2 regions of the Cellulomonas sp. A375-1 genome follow, and region 1 is predicted to be linked to the other one. Evidence: predicted binding sites of a transcription regulator. Region 1 holds the regulator's gene; the other holds the start of a gene.
What was found. Region 1 encodes Rex, which represses fermentation and respiration genes when NADH is low (regulators of the CRP and FNR family bind a similar motif). Its sites were predicted from a motif close to CTTGTGAANNNNTTCACAAG; they were not measured.

Region 1 (6,879 bases):
GTTCGACGCCGACTCGTCGGCCGAGCCGCAGCCCGCGAGCACGCCGACCAGCCCGGTGGCCATCACGGTGGCCAGCACGGCGGCCAGGACCGGAACCCGGCGCACGGCACGGGTCGCTCCAGCACGGGTCGCTCCGGCACGGGTCGCTCCGGCACGGGTCGCTCCGGCACGGGTCGCTCCAGCACGGGCCGCTCCGGTGCGGGCGCGCGGACGACGGCCCTCCGACGCGCTCACGTCACGCCCCGGCCACGGTCGCGGCGCCCGGCAGCAGCGCCGCGGCGGGTTCGGTGTAGGTGATCGAGACGAGCTCGTCGTCCTCGTAGCGCAGGCTCGTCAGCGAGGCCAGCGAGCACTGCCGCTTGCGCGGGTCGTGCCACAGGCGGCGGTTCTCGAGCGCGAGCCGCGTGATCCACACGGGTAGCTGGTGGGAGACGAGCACGACCTCGTGACCGCGCGCAGCGGCGCGCGCGTCGTCGACCGCCGCGAGCATGCGGTCGGCTTGCTCGCGGTACGGCTCGCCCCACGACGGGCGGAACGGGTTGCGCAGGTAGGGCCAGTGCTGCGGGTGGCGCAGCGAGCCGTCGCCGACGCCGAACGTCATGCCCTGGAAGTGGTTGGCGGCCTCGATCAGGCGCGCGTCCGTGCCGATCTCGACGCCGAACGCGGCGGCGATCGGCGTCGCGGTCTCCTGCGCGCGCTCGAGCGGCGAGGCGATCACGGCGACCACGTCGCGGCGCGGACCCGCGCTCAGCCCGCTCCCCGCGCTCTGCGCGACGGTGTCGGCGGCCTCGTCGTCCTGCCCGAGCTCGCTGAGCCACGCGCCGTCGTACTCACGGCCCGACAGGTGCACCGCGACGATGCGCGCCATCGCGCGGCCGCGTTCGGACAGGCGGTAGCCGGGCAGACGGCCGTAGAGCACACCCTCGGGGTTGTGCACCTCGCCATGACGCATCAGGTGGACGGTGGTCGCGACCATGGCAGTCAGTGTCCCTCACGCACCCGTGTGCTCGGGGCCCCGTCCCGGCTCACGCGGGGTGACACGCACCACCGGTGAGGTGGACGCGCACGGCCTCCATCGCCTCGCCGAGCGCGGCGAACTGCGCGGGCGTCAGGACGTCGACGAGGTGCGCGCGCACGGACCGCACATGGCCGGGCGCGGCGTCGACGAGCCGGCGCCAGCCCAGCTCGGTCATGGTGCAGTCGACGCCTCGCGCGTCGGAGGGGCACTGCTGCCGCTCGACGAGGCCCTGCTCCTCCATGCGCCGGACGGTGTGGGTGAGCCGGCTGCGCGAGTGCGCGAGGCCCGTCGCGATCTCGGACATCCGCATGGTCCTGCCGGGCGCCTCCGAGAGCCGGACCAGGACCTCGTACTCGTGGACGGACAGTCCGGAGTCCTTCTCGAGCTCGTGCGCGAGCACGTCGGAGAGCATCGCGGTCGCCGTGCGGAACGCACGCCAGGACAGCTGCTCGTCGGCGCTGAGCCAGCGCACGGGAGCCTGCGGGGGCGCGTCGGGAGCGTCGGGCGCGCGCTCGACGGTGGTCGGGGCGGTCACGGGTCACCTCTCTCGGTCGAGCGCAGGCCGCGCGGGGGGTCGACGGCGCGGGGGATGGGCCGGTCGAGCGTCGTGAGCGGGGCTGTGACGCGCGACACGTCGGCTTGCGCTCCACCCACCACTGTAGTACAACTTTGAACTAACAGGTTGTTGAGACTTCAACGATCGACCCGAGAGCCGCAGCCCCGAGCACCACGAGCGACGCGACCCCCACGACGAGGAGCACCCCATGAGCACCGCCACCAGCACCCTCCCCACCGGCCTCACCACCGGCACCTGGGCCATCGACCCGTCGCACACCGAGGCGGCCTTCACGGTCCGCCACGCCGGCATCTCCAAGGTCCGCGGCACCGTCGCGGTCACCGACGGCGCGATCACGGTCGGCGAGGACCTCGCCTCGACCGCCGTCACGGCGACGCTCGACCCGTCGACGGTCTCGACCGGCGACGCGAACCGCGACGGCCACCTCAAGAGCGGCGACTTCTTCGACGTGGAGAAGTTCGGCCAGTGGACGTTCGCCTCGACCGCGATCCGCGCCGAGGGCGGCGACTACGTCATCGCCGGTGACCTCACGATCCACGGCGTCACGCGCCCCGTCGAGCTCGCCACCGAGTTCAACGGCTCGGCGGTCGACCCGTTCGGCAACACGCGCGCCGGGTTCGAGGCGTCCGTGACGATCTCGCGCAAGGACTTCGACCTCACCTGGAACGCGGCCCTCGAGGCCGGCGGCGTCCTCGTCTCGGACAAGGTCACCATCACGCTCGACGTCTCGGCCATCAAGCAGGCCTGAGCCTCGCGTCGGCTCGCCTCTGAGCGAGTCCGCACCGCCGCAGGGCGGGTCCGTCGCACACGCGCGCGGGCCCGCCCTTCGTCGTGGTCAGACGCCCTCGTGCCGGCGCGCGTCGTGGAACGCGAGGATCTGCAGCTCGCTCGCGACGTCGACCGCGCGCACCGTCACGCCGTCCGGCACGCGCAGGGCGCGCGGGGCGAACGTCAGCAAGCCCGTCACACCCGCCCCGACGAGCCCGTCGCACACGTCCTGCGCGTACGGCGCCGGCACGGCGATCACCCCGACCGTCGCGCCCGTGCGCGCCACGACCTGTGCGAGCGCGTCGACCGGCTCGACCACGAGCCCGGCCACGCGCGTCCCGACGACCTGCGGGTCCGCGTCGACGAGCGCCGCGACGTCGAACCCCCGCTCGGCGAACCCGCCGTAGCTCGCGAGCGCGTGACCCAAGTACCCGATCCCGACGATCACGACCGTGCGCCGCGTCTGCACGCCGAGCACCGCACCGATCTGCCGCTCGAGGTGCGCGACGTCGTACCCCACGCCTCGTCGGCCGTACGAGCCCAGGAACGACAGGTCCTTGCGCAGCTGGGCCGGGCTGACGCCCGCGGCGCGCGCGAGCTCCTCCGAGGTCACGACCCCCGTCCCGCGCACGGCCTCGAGCGCGTGCAGGTACCCGGGCAGGCGCGCCACGGTGGCGCCGGGGACCTGGGCCGTGCTCATCGGGTCACGCGCTCCGGACCGGGCTCAGCGCGCGGCCAGCGCGCGCCGCAGCCGCGCCGACTCGATCCGCCAGTAGCCCTGCCGGACGCCGTCCACCTCGACCACGGGGACCAGCTCGCTCAGCTCGCCGAGGTCGCGGCCGGGCTCGGTGTCGCGGTCCACGTCGACCTCGCGCCACGTCGTGCCCGCGAGCGCCGCCTCCGCCGCGACGAGCGCGCGTGCGTCGGCGCACAGGTGGCAGCCGTCGCGAGAGAAGAGCACCACACGGGGGGCGGTCGTCGGCTCGTCGTGCACGTGCCGACACTAGACCCGCCGGGGCCCCGCGTGGGGCGACGAGCGGCACCCGCCTGCCCGTACGCACCGGCCCGGCCCCGGATCGTTGTGGGCCCGCGCGCTCGTTACAGTGACCGGGTGTCCGAGCCGCGTGGTGCGTCCAGCGCCGACGACCCCGTCGCCGACGCCGCGAGCACGCCCCGGCCGGCCGCGTTCTTCGACGTCGACAACACGATCGTGCGCGGCGCGAGCGCGTTCCACCTGGCCGTGGGCCTGTACCGGCGCGGGTTCTTCCGGCCGTGGGACCTCGTGCGGTTCGCCGGTCACCAGCTGCGGTACCGGATGCTCGGAGAGAACCGCCGCCAGATCGACCGCCTCCGCGGTGAGGCGCTGACGATCATGCGCGGCCACTCGGTCGCCGAGGTCACGGCGATCGCCGAGGACGTGTACGACGAGGTGCTGCACCTGCGCATCTACCCCGGCACGCGGGCCCTGCTCGACGCGCACCGCGCGGCGGGCGTCCCGGTCTGGTTCGTGACCGCCTCGCCGCGGGAGATCGCCGAGCTGCTCGCGCGGCGGCTGGGCGCGACGGGCGCGTTGTGCACCGTCGCGGACGAGGTCGACGGCTTCTACACCGGACGCCTGGTCGGGGACCTGCTGCACGGCGAGGCCAAGGCGCGCGCCGTGCGCGAGCTCGCCGACCGCGCGGGCCTAGACCTCGCGCAGTCGTTCGCGTACGGCGACTCGACCAACGACGTGCCGCTCCTGAGCACCGTGGGGCACCCGTGCGCGATCAACCCGGACCGCCGGCTGCGCCGCCGCGCAACCGAGCTCGGCTGGCCCATGCGCGACTTCCGGCCCGCGCGGCACCGCGTGCGGCGCGGCGCGCGTGCGGCGACCTACGCCGGCACGGCCTGGGCGCTCGCCGTGACCGCCCGGGCGGCGCGCCGCGCCCTCACCGCGCGCACCGACCGCTGATCGCCGCACCGCAGACGCCGAACTCGTCGCCGCACCTGGGTGCCAGCGCCCTGGTCAGGGCCCGATCTGCGGCACGAGGGCGCCTAGTGTGGTTCGTCGTGACCGTTCTCGTCCGCCCCGCTCGACGCGACGACGCCGCCGCCCTGGCGGAGCTCGCCGCCCTGACGTTCCCCCTGGCGTGCCCGCCCGGCTCGACCCCCGAGGACCAGCGCGTGTTCGTCGAGACCGTGCTGTCGCAGTCCTCGTTCGAGGGCTACCTCACCGACGGCCGGCGGACGGTCCTGGTCGCGCAGGACGACGAGAGCGAGCAGCTCGAGGGGTACGCGATGCTCGTCTCGGGCATGCCCGCGGACACCGACGTGCGGTCGGCGCTGTCGCTGTGGCCCACCGTCGAGCTCTCGAAGTGCTACGTGCGCCCGCAGCGGCACGGCGCCGGGGTCGCGGACCTGCTCATGGGCGCGTCCCTCGACGACGCGCGCGACCGCCGGGCCGTCGGCTGCTGGCTGGGCGTGAACCAGCTCAACGAGCGCGCGCAGCGCTTCTACCACCGGCACGGCTTCCGGCGCGTGGGCACCAAGCACTTCCGGGTCGGGTCGCGCATCGAGGACGACTACGTCCTCGAGCGCGTCCTGTGACCCGCGTCCTGTGACGGCCGCGGGCTGTCACTCCCCCGTGCGCAGGCGCACCACGTTCCACGACACCGGCGGCACCTCGACGCGCAGGCGCCCGTCCGCGACCTGAGCAGTCGCGTTGGCGCGCGGCGCGACAGACGTGTCGTCGGCCGCGGTCGCCTGCCAGGTGTGGTCCGGGTTGGCCAGCGTGCTCGCGTCGACGAGCCGCAGGCCCGGGATCGAGCGCAGGTCCACGTCGAGCAGCGCGGGCTGGGTCGTCGACCGGTTCACCGCGAAGAGGGCGACGTCGCCCGTCTCGGCGTCGTAGGTCGCGACCGCGTCCGCGAGCGCGGCGTCGCCGAACTTGGCGGTCTCGTACGTCGCGACGTCGAGCGCGACGCGCAACACGTCGCCGCGCGCGAACCGCGACGCCTGGGCGAACGGGTGGAAGATCGTCTGCTTCCAGGACCGGCCACCGGGCTCGGTCATGATCGGCGCGATCACGTTGACGAGCTGCGCGAGCGACGCGGCGTGCACGCGGTCGGTGTGCCGCAGCAGGCTGATGAGCAGGTTCCCGACGACGACCGCGTCCGCGACGTTGTACGTGTCCTCGAGCAGCACGGGGGCGACCGGCCAGTCATCGCCCACCGGCGGCTGGGACTCGGCGCGGTGCTGGTACCAGACGTTCCACTCGTCGAACGAGATGTGGATGCGCTTGGACAGCTTCTTGTGCGCCCGCACGGCGTCGGCGGTCGCCGAGACCGAGTCGATGAAGTGGTCCATGTCGACCGCGGAGGCCAGGAACGACCCGAGGTCGCCGTCCTCCTCCCAGTAGTACGCGTGCGCCGAGATCAGGTCGACGTGCTCGTACGCCTCGGACAGCACGACCCGCTCCCACTCGCCGAACGTCGGGATCCCCACGCCCGACGAGCCGCACGCGACGAGCTCGAGGTCCGGCTGGACCATCCGCATCGCGCGGGCGGTCTCGGCGGCCAGGCGCCCGTACTCGTGGGCGGTCTTGTGCCCGATCTGCCAGGGGCCGTCCATCTCGTTGCCCAGGCACCACATCCGGATGTCGTGCGGCTCGGGCGAGCCGTTCGCGCGGCGCTGGTCCGACAGCCGCGTCCCGCCCTTGACGTTGCAGTACTCGAGCAGGTCGAGCGCCTCCTGCACGCCGCGCGTGCCGAGGTTGACCGCCATCATCGGCTCGACCTCGGCCGCCTTGGTCCAGCGCATGAACTCGTCGACGCCGACGGTGTTCGGGTCGGTCGAGTGCCATGCGAGGTCCAGCCGACGCGGCCGCTGCTCGACCGGACCGACGCCGTCCTCCCAGCGGTAGCCCGAGACGAAGTTGCCACCCGGGTAGCGCACGGTGCTCACCCCGAGCTCGCGCGTGAGCTCGATGACGTCCTTGCGGAAGCCGTCGGCGTCGGCCGTCGGGTGCGCCGGGTCGTGGATACCGGTGTAGACGCAGCGGCCGAGGTGCTCGACGAACGAGCCGAACGTGCGACGTCGTACGGGGCCCACACGGAACGCAGGGTCGAGGGTGATGCTCACGGGGATCATGCGAGGACCTTCTGGGACGGCGAACGGGTGTCGTGGGACCGGACCGTCACGACGGCAGTGACGTGACGCGACGCGGTCCCGACGGGGCGGGGTCGGCCCGGCTTCTCCATCGTTGTAGAAACTCGCGAGAAAAGCCACGCCCGGCGCGCAGAACGCCCGGATGCGCCGCCAAGGTCCGGATGCGCAGAACGGTCCGGATGCGCAGAAGGGCCCGGCCGTGGTCGGCCGAGCCCTTCTGTCACGCGCTGCCGGGGCAGCGCGAGGTCACTTCTTGTTGCGACGCTGGTGACGCGTCTTGCGCAGCAGCTTGCGGTGCTTCTTCTTGGCCATCCGCTTGCGGCGCTTCTTGATGACGGAGCCCATGGGTCCACTCTCGCTTCCGGGTGTG
Region 2 (6,879 bases), on a different contig from region 1:
CCCGGCAACTCCGGTGGCCCGCTGTTCGACGCGCAGGGCCGCGTGATCGGCATCAACTCGTCGATCGCGACGACGTCGCAGCAGTCGGGCTCGATCGGGCTCGGCTTCGCGATCCCCGTCGACCTCGTCAAGAACGTCGCGGGGCAGCTCATCGAGAACGGCACCGCGCAGCACGCGTTCCTGGGTGTCGGGCTCGACGACGGCACCGCGACCGCCGACGGCGTGACGCGCGCCGGTGCGGTCGTCAAGCAGATCAACGAGGGCTCGCCTGCGGCGGACGCCGGGCTCCAGGTGGGCGACGTGGTCGTCGGGATCGACGGCGACGCCGTGGGCGGCGCCGAGTCGCTGACCGCATTCGTCCGGGCGCACGCGTCGGGTGACAAGGTCACGCTGACCGTCGTGCGCGACGACAAGGCGATCGACGTCGAGGTCACGCTCGCGACCAAGGAGGACACGACCAGCTCGCAGCCCGGCCAGGGTCAGGACGGGCAGGGCCAGAACGGCCAGGGTCAGGACCAGCAGGGCCAGAACGGCCAGGGCCAGGACCAGCAGGGCGACCAGGGCGGCCCGCAGCGCGGCGGCCAGGTCCCCGACCTGCAGAACATGACGCCCGAGGAGCTGTGGGAGTGGCTCCAGCAGAACCAGGGCTGAGTCGAGCCTGAGCTGAGCTCTCGGCAGGGCTCCCCCTGGCCCGCGCCGAGACCGCGCGGGACCCCACCCGGTGACAGGGTCCCGCGCCCGGGCCCGGTCGGATCGGCGGACAGCCGACCGGCCGGGCCTCGTGCTGTCCGGGGACGTCGGCGGACGCGCAGCGGCGCGCGGCGTTCTCGTGGAACCGGTCAGTCGGAGCTGATGGCGGTACGCATGGGGACGAGCTTCGCCTCGGACTCGGCGAGCTCGGCGGCCGGGTCGGACGCGGCGACGATCCCGCAGCCCGCGAACAGCCGCACGCGGTGCGGGTCGTCGGGCGACGTCTGGGCCGAGCGCAGCGCGATGCCCCACTCGCCGTCGCCGTCGGCACCGAACCAGCCGACCGGTCCGGCGTACCGCGCCCGGTCCATGCCCTCGATGCGCCGGATGAGCGTCGCGGCCGCCTGCGTGGGCGTGCCGCACACAGCGGCGGTGGGGTGCAGGGCAGCGGCGAGCGCGAGCGACGACGGGTGCGCGTGCGCCTCGCCACCGAGCACGCCCGTGACGTCGGACGCGAGGTGCAGCACGTTCGGCAGGTGCAGCACGAACGGCACGTCGGGCACGTTGGTCGACGAGCAGAACGGCTCGAGCGCGTGGGCCACGGAGCGGACCGCGTACTCGTGCTCCTCGAGGTCCTTGGACGAGTGCGCGAGGATCGCCGCGCGGGCGAGGTCCGCGGCGTCGTCGCCCGTGCGGCGGATCGTCCCGGCGAGCACGCGCGAGGTCACGAGGCCCTTCTCGGAGCGGACGAGCAGCTCGGGCGTCGCGCCCAGCATGCCGTCGACGCTGAACGTCCAGCACGAGGGGTAGCCGTGCGCGAGGCGCTGCAGCGCCCACCGCGCGTCCAGCGGGTGCTCGGTGCGCGCCTCGACGTCGCGCGCGAGGACGACCTTGTCGACCTGGCCGTCGCGCACCGCCGCGATCCCGGCGGCGACGACGTCGCGCCAGCCGTCCGCGGTGACCGCGCCGTCGGTGTACGTCACGGCGCCGGGGGAGGCCGGGGGCACGCGCACGCCGGCGAGCTCGTCGAGGTCCGGCACGGGTCCGAGCGCGGCGCCCACGGTCATGGTCGTGAGCCACGCGCGCCCGCCTCGTCGGCCCACCACGACCCGCGGCACGACGACGACGCCGCCGGCCGCCGAGCGCTCGTCGAACGCGAACGACCCGAACGCGACCGGCCCGGTACCCGGCACCTGGACCTCGTCGCGCACGACCGCGTGCGCGAGCAGCTCGTGCCACGCGCGCTCGGCGTCGGCGAACCGACCGGGGCCGCCGACCTCGAACCGCAGCACCTCGCCCCAGCCGACCAGCCCGTCGCCGCGGCGCACCCACGCGAGCGGGGCGGCACCGTCGGCCGTCTCGGCGCCCGGGGCGGGCAGCAGGTCCAGCAGGTCCGTCGGGTCGGCCTCGGGGAGCGTCCCGTCCGTCGCGTCGGACGACGGAGCGCCCGCGAGGTCGAGCGCGACGGTCCGCACGACGAGGGGGTGGGGGAGTCGCTCCGCAGGGGCGGAGGTCAGCGTGCTCATCACCGACCAGGGTAGGCCCGCGTGCGCGATGGTCCGCGCCACGCGCCGGGCCCTGCGGCCGGGGACGTCGTGCCGAGCGCGTCCGGGCTGGCACGATGGGCCCATGGCGCGAGCGAACCTGGACAAGCAGCCCGACGAGGTCGCAGCGATGTTCGACTCCGTCGCGCAGCGCTACGACCGGACGAACGACGTGCTCTCGATGGGCCAGGACCGGCAGTGGCGCAGGGCCACGCTCGCGGCGCTGGGCGCGCAGCGGGGCGAGACCGTGCTCGACCTCGCAGCCGGGACGGGCACCTCGTCGGAGCCGCTCGCCGACGCGGGCGTGCTCGTCGTCCCGTGCGACCTGTCCGAGGGGATGCTGTCGGTCGGCAAGCGGCGCCGGCCCGACCTGCCGTTCGTCGCGGGCGACGCGCTGCACCTGCCGTTCGCCGACGAGTCGTTCGACGCGGTCACGATCTCGTTCGGGCTGCGCAACGTGCCGGACGTCCCGGCCGCGCTCGCGGAGATGCTGCGCGTGACCAAGCCGGGCGGGCGGCTCGTGGTCTGCGAGTTCTCGACGCCGACGTTCGCGCCGTTCCGCGCGGTCTACACCGGCTACCTCACGCAGGCGCTGCCGAAGGTCGCGCGCGCGGTGGCGAAGGACTCGGACTCGGCGGCCTACGCCTACCTGGCCGAGTCCATCAAGGACTGGCCGGACCAGCGCGCGCTGGGCGTGACCATCAAGCGCGCGGGGTGGACGAGCGTGGCGTTCCGGAACCTGTCCGGCGGCATCGTCGCTCTGCACCGGGGGACGCGACCGGCCTGAGGCGGTGCCTGCGGCACGCCTCGACGGTGTCCGATTCCCGCTGTTCATCGAGCGTACGCGGGCTCGTCGGACGAGGTGAGGTAAGCCTTCGCAGACACCCTCCGGAGGCCCCTATAGACTCGCCCGAGCGCAAGTGAACAACGTCACAAGTGGAGTGTTCAGTGGTGGTCGCAACCGATGACGCAGACGTCATCGTCGTGGGCGCGGGTCCTGCCGGGGCCGCGACCGCGTACCACTGCGCCCGCGCGGGACTCGACGTGCTGCTCCTCGAGAAGGCGTCGTTCCCGCGGGACAAGGTCTGTGGCGACGGTCTGACCCCGCGTGCGGTCGCCGAGCTCGTGCGGATGGCCGTGCCGATCCGTGAGCAGGACGGCTGGATCCGCAACCAGGGCTTGCGCGTGCTCGGCGGTGGGCACCGCCTCGAGCTGCCGTGGCCGGAGATCTCGTCGTACCCGTCCTACGGCCTCGCGCGCTCGCGCATGAGCCTCGACCACCTGCTCGCCGACCACGCACGAGCCGCTGGCGCCAAGCTGCACGAGCTCACGAACGTCACGGGCGCGGTGCGCGACGAGCGCACGGGTCGCGTCGTCGGCGTCACCGCCCGGCCCGTGGACCACGACGGCAAGAGGGCCGGCGACGAGGTCACGTACCGCGCCCGCGTGGTCGTCGCGGCCGACGGCGTCAGTGCGCGCCTCGCGACGGGCGTCGGCCGCACCAAGCGCGACGACCGCCCGATGGGCGTGGCGGTCCGCACGTACTTCCGCACCCCGCGGCACGACGACGCATGGATGGAGTCCCACCTCGAGCTGTGGGACGGCGAGCCGGGCCGGTCGAACCTCATGCCCGGGTACGGCTGGATCTTCGCGCTCGGGGACGGCACCGCGAACGTCGGCCTCGGCTCGGTGAGCTCGACGGCCGCGGCGACCAAGGTCGACTACAAGGCGCTGTTCGCCGCGTGGATGCGCAACGCGCCCGCCGAGTGGGAGTTCACGCCCGAGAACCAGGTGGGCCCGGTGCGCGGTGCGGCACTGCCGATGGGCTTCAACCGCGGCCCGCTGTACGCCGACGGCCTGCTGCTCGCGGGCGACGCGGCCGGCATGGTCAGCCCGTTCAATGGCGAGGGCATCGCCTACGGCCTGCAGGCCGGGCGCGTGGCCGCCGACGCGATCGCGCAGGGCCTGGCGCGCGGGACCGCAGCCGGCCGCGAGCGTGCGCTCGCCACCTACCAGGGCCGCATGAAGGACGACCTGGGCGGGTACTACACGCTCGGCCGCGTCTTCGTGAAGCTCATCGAGCACCCCGAGATCATGCGGCTGTGCACGCGCCACGGACTGCCCCGGCCGCTGCTCATGAAGTTCGTGCTCAAGCTCCTGTCCGACTGCTACGAACCGCACGGCGGTGACATCGTGGACCGCACGATCGCCGGCCTGGCCCGGATCGCCCCCGCCGCATGACCACGCTGCCCTCAGCGCCGAGGAAGGACGCCTGATGAACAACCCGTACGTGCCGCTGCTGTGGCTCATGGGCATCGCCGCCGTCCTCGCGCTCGGCGGCGTCGGCGCGAGCGCGATCATCGGGCCCAAGCGCTACAACCGCGCGAAGCTCGAGGCGTACGAGTGCGGGATCCAGCCGACGCCGCACGCGATCGGTGGCGGGCGCTTCCCGATCAAGTACTACCTGGTCGCGATGACGTTCATCGTCTTCGACATCGAGGTCGTCTTCCTCTACCCGTGGGCGGTGAGCTTCGTGGAGCTCGCGCTGTTCGGGCTCGTCGCGATGCTCGTGTTCCTGGTGCTCATCACGGTGCCGTTCGTCTACGAGTGGCGTCGCGGGGGCTTCGAGTGGGACTGAGGTCACGAACGGTCGGTCCCGGGTGTCCGACCATCAAGGCAGCCACGGCAACGAGCACGTCCCGCACGACGACGAGGAGGTCCTGACATGGGGATCGAGGAAGCACCCTCGGGTTTCCTGCTGACGACGATCGAGGACCTCGTCGGCTACTTCCGCAAGGGCTCGCTGTGGCCCGTGACGTTCGGTCTCGCGTGCTGTGCGATCGAGATGATGTCCGCGGGCGCGCCGCGGTACGACCTGTCGCGGTTCGGCATGGAGGTCTTCCGTGCGTCGCCGCGCCAGGCGGACCTCATGATCGTCGCCGGCCGCGTGAGCCAGAAGATGGCCCCGGTCGTGCGTCAGGTCTACGACCAGATGTCCGAGCCGAAGTGGGTCCTGTCGATGGGTGTGTGCGCCTCGTCGGGCGGCATGTTCAACAACTACGCGATCGTGCAGGGCGTCGACCACATCGTGCCCGTGGACATCTACCTGCCGGGCTGCCCGCCGCGGCCGGAGATGCTCATCAACGCGATCCTCACGCTGCACGACCAGATCCAGAACGAGCCGCTGGGCGTGAACCGCAAGGACGCCGCCGCGGCGGCCGAGGCGGCGGCGCTGGCGGCCACGCCCACCTCGCACATGACGGGTCTGCTGCGATGAGCGACGACGCGAAGAAGGACGCCGCCGAGGCGACGAAGCCCGGCGAGGGCACCCTCGGCGCGCAGGCGACCAGCGAGGCCGCGCTCGAGGCGGGCTCGCAGAACGTCCCCGCGGCGGGGCCGCGCACGCCGCTCGACCTGGTCGACGTCCGGCGTGGCATGTTCGGCGCGCAGGGCTCGGGCGACACGAGCGGCTACGGCGGCCTGGTCACCACGGTGGTCCTGCCCGGCCCGAGCGAGCGTCCGTACGGCGGCTGGTTCGACGAGGTCGTCGACATCCTCACCGAGCTGCTCGACGCATCCGGCACGGGGTTCGCGAACGCGGTCGAGTCCGTGGTCGTGGACCGCGGCGAGCTGACGCTGAACGTCGCGGCCGCGCACGTGGTCGAGGTCGCGCAGCACCTGCGCGACGACCAGGACCTGCGGTTCGAGCTCGGCCTCGGCGTGTCCGGGGCGCACTACCCGCACGACGAGGGTCGCGAGCTGCACGCCGTGTACCACCTGACGTCGGTGACCCACTCGCGCACGCTGCGGCTCGAGGTCGCGGTGCCCGAGGGCGACCCGCACATCCCGTCGACCACGAGCGTCTACCCGGGCCACGACTGGCACGAGCGCGAGACGTTCGACTTCTTCGGGATCATCTTCGACGGGCACCCCGGCCTCGCCCGGATCGAGATGCCCGACGACTGGCCCGGTCACCCGCAGCGCAAGGACTACCCGTTGGGTGGCATCCCGGTCGAGTACAAGGGCGCCACCATCCCGCCCGCGGACCAGCGGAGGTCCTACACCTGATGAGCACCACACCCCACGCCACGGGCCACATCGTCGACGACCAGACGACGGGCATCCCGTCGTTCGAGGCGTCCGGCGGCGACTGGTCCGAGATCGCCGAGGAGGCTGCTCGCCTCGGCGAGGAGCGCATCGTCGTCAACATGGGTCCGCAGCACCCGTCGACCCACGGCGTGCTGCGCCTCATGCTCGAGATCGACGGCGAGACCGTCACCGAGGCGCGCGCCGGAATCGGATACCTGCACACAGGTATCGAGAAGAACATGGAGTTCCGCACCTGGACCCAGGGCGTGACCTTCTGCACGCGCATGGACTACGTGGCGCCCCTGTTCCAGGAGGCCGCGTACTGCCTCGCGGTCGAGAAGCTGCTGGGCATCACCGACGACGTGCCCGAGCGCGCGAACGTCATCCGCGTCCTGATGATGGAGCTCAACCGCATCACGTCGCACCTGGTGTGCATCGCGACCGGCGGCAACGAGCTCGGCGCGACGACGATCATGACGGTCGGCTTCACGGCGCGCGAGGAGCTGCTCAAGATCTTCGAGCTGATCTCCGGCCTGCGCATGAACCACGCGTTCAT

Region 2: a site for Rex is predicted at 3,152-3,171, ahead of CWIS_RS03730 (geranylgeranyl reductase family protein). Genes of this name have one in related genera too.

What each region holds. Positions count from the first base shown of each region.
Region 1 covers NZ_LFKW01000095.1:58,041-64,919, reverse strand. The annotation lists gene CWIS_RS10225 (TlpA disulfide reductase family protein) at 1-63, opposite strand, end outside; gene CWIS_RS10220 (histidine phosphatase family protein) at 236-976, opposite strand; gene CWIS_RS10215 (MarR family winged helix-turn-helix transcriptional regulator) at 1,026-1,553, opposite strand; gene CWIS_RS10210 (YceI family protein) at 1,783-2,343, shown strand; gene CWIS_RS10205 (redox-sensing transcriptional repressor Rex) at 2,431-3,063, opposite strand; gene CWIS_RS10200 (glutaredoxin family protein) at 3,088-3,357, opposite strand; gene CWIS_RS10195 (HAD family phosphatase) at 3,475-4,314, shown strand; gene CWIS_RS10190 (GNAT family N-acetyltransferase) at 4,413-4,949, shown strand; gene CWIS_RS10185 (alpha-N-arabinofuranosidase) at 4,977-6,491, opposite strand; gene CWIS_RS18055 (30S ribosomal protein bS22) at 6,756-6,854, opposite strand.
Region 2 covers NZ_LFKW01000033.1:22,621-29,499, reverse strand. The annotation lists partial or broken gene CWIS_RS03745 (S1C family serine protease) at 1-651, shown strand, start outside; gene CWIS_RS03740 (isochorismate synthase MenF) at 840-2,216, opposite strand; gene CWIS_RS03735 (demethylmenaquinone methyltransferase) at 2,320-3,021, shown strand; gene CWIS_RS03730 (geranylgeranyl reductase family protein) at 3,183-4,475, shown strand; gene CWIS_RS03725 (NADH-quinone oxidoreductase subunit A) at 4,510-4,872, shown strand; gene CWIS_RS03720 (NADH-quinone oxidoreductase subunit B family protein) at 4,960-5,511, shown strand; gene CWIS_RS03715 (NADH-quinone oxidoreductase subunit C) at 5,508-6,302, shown strand; gene CWIS_RS03710 (NADH-quinone oxidoreductase subunit D) at 6,302-6,879, shown strand, end outside.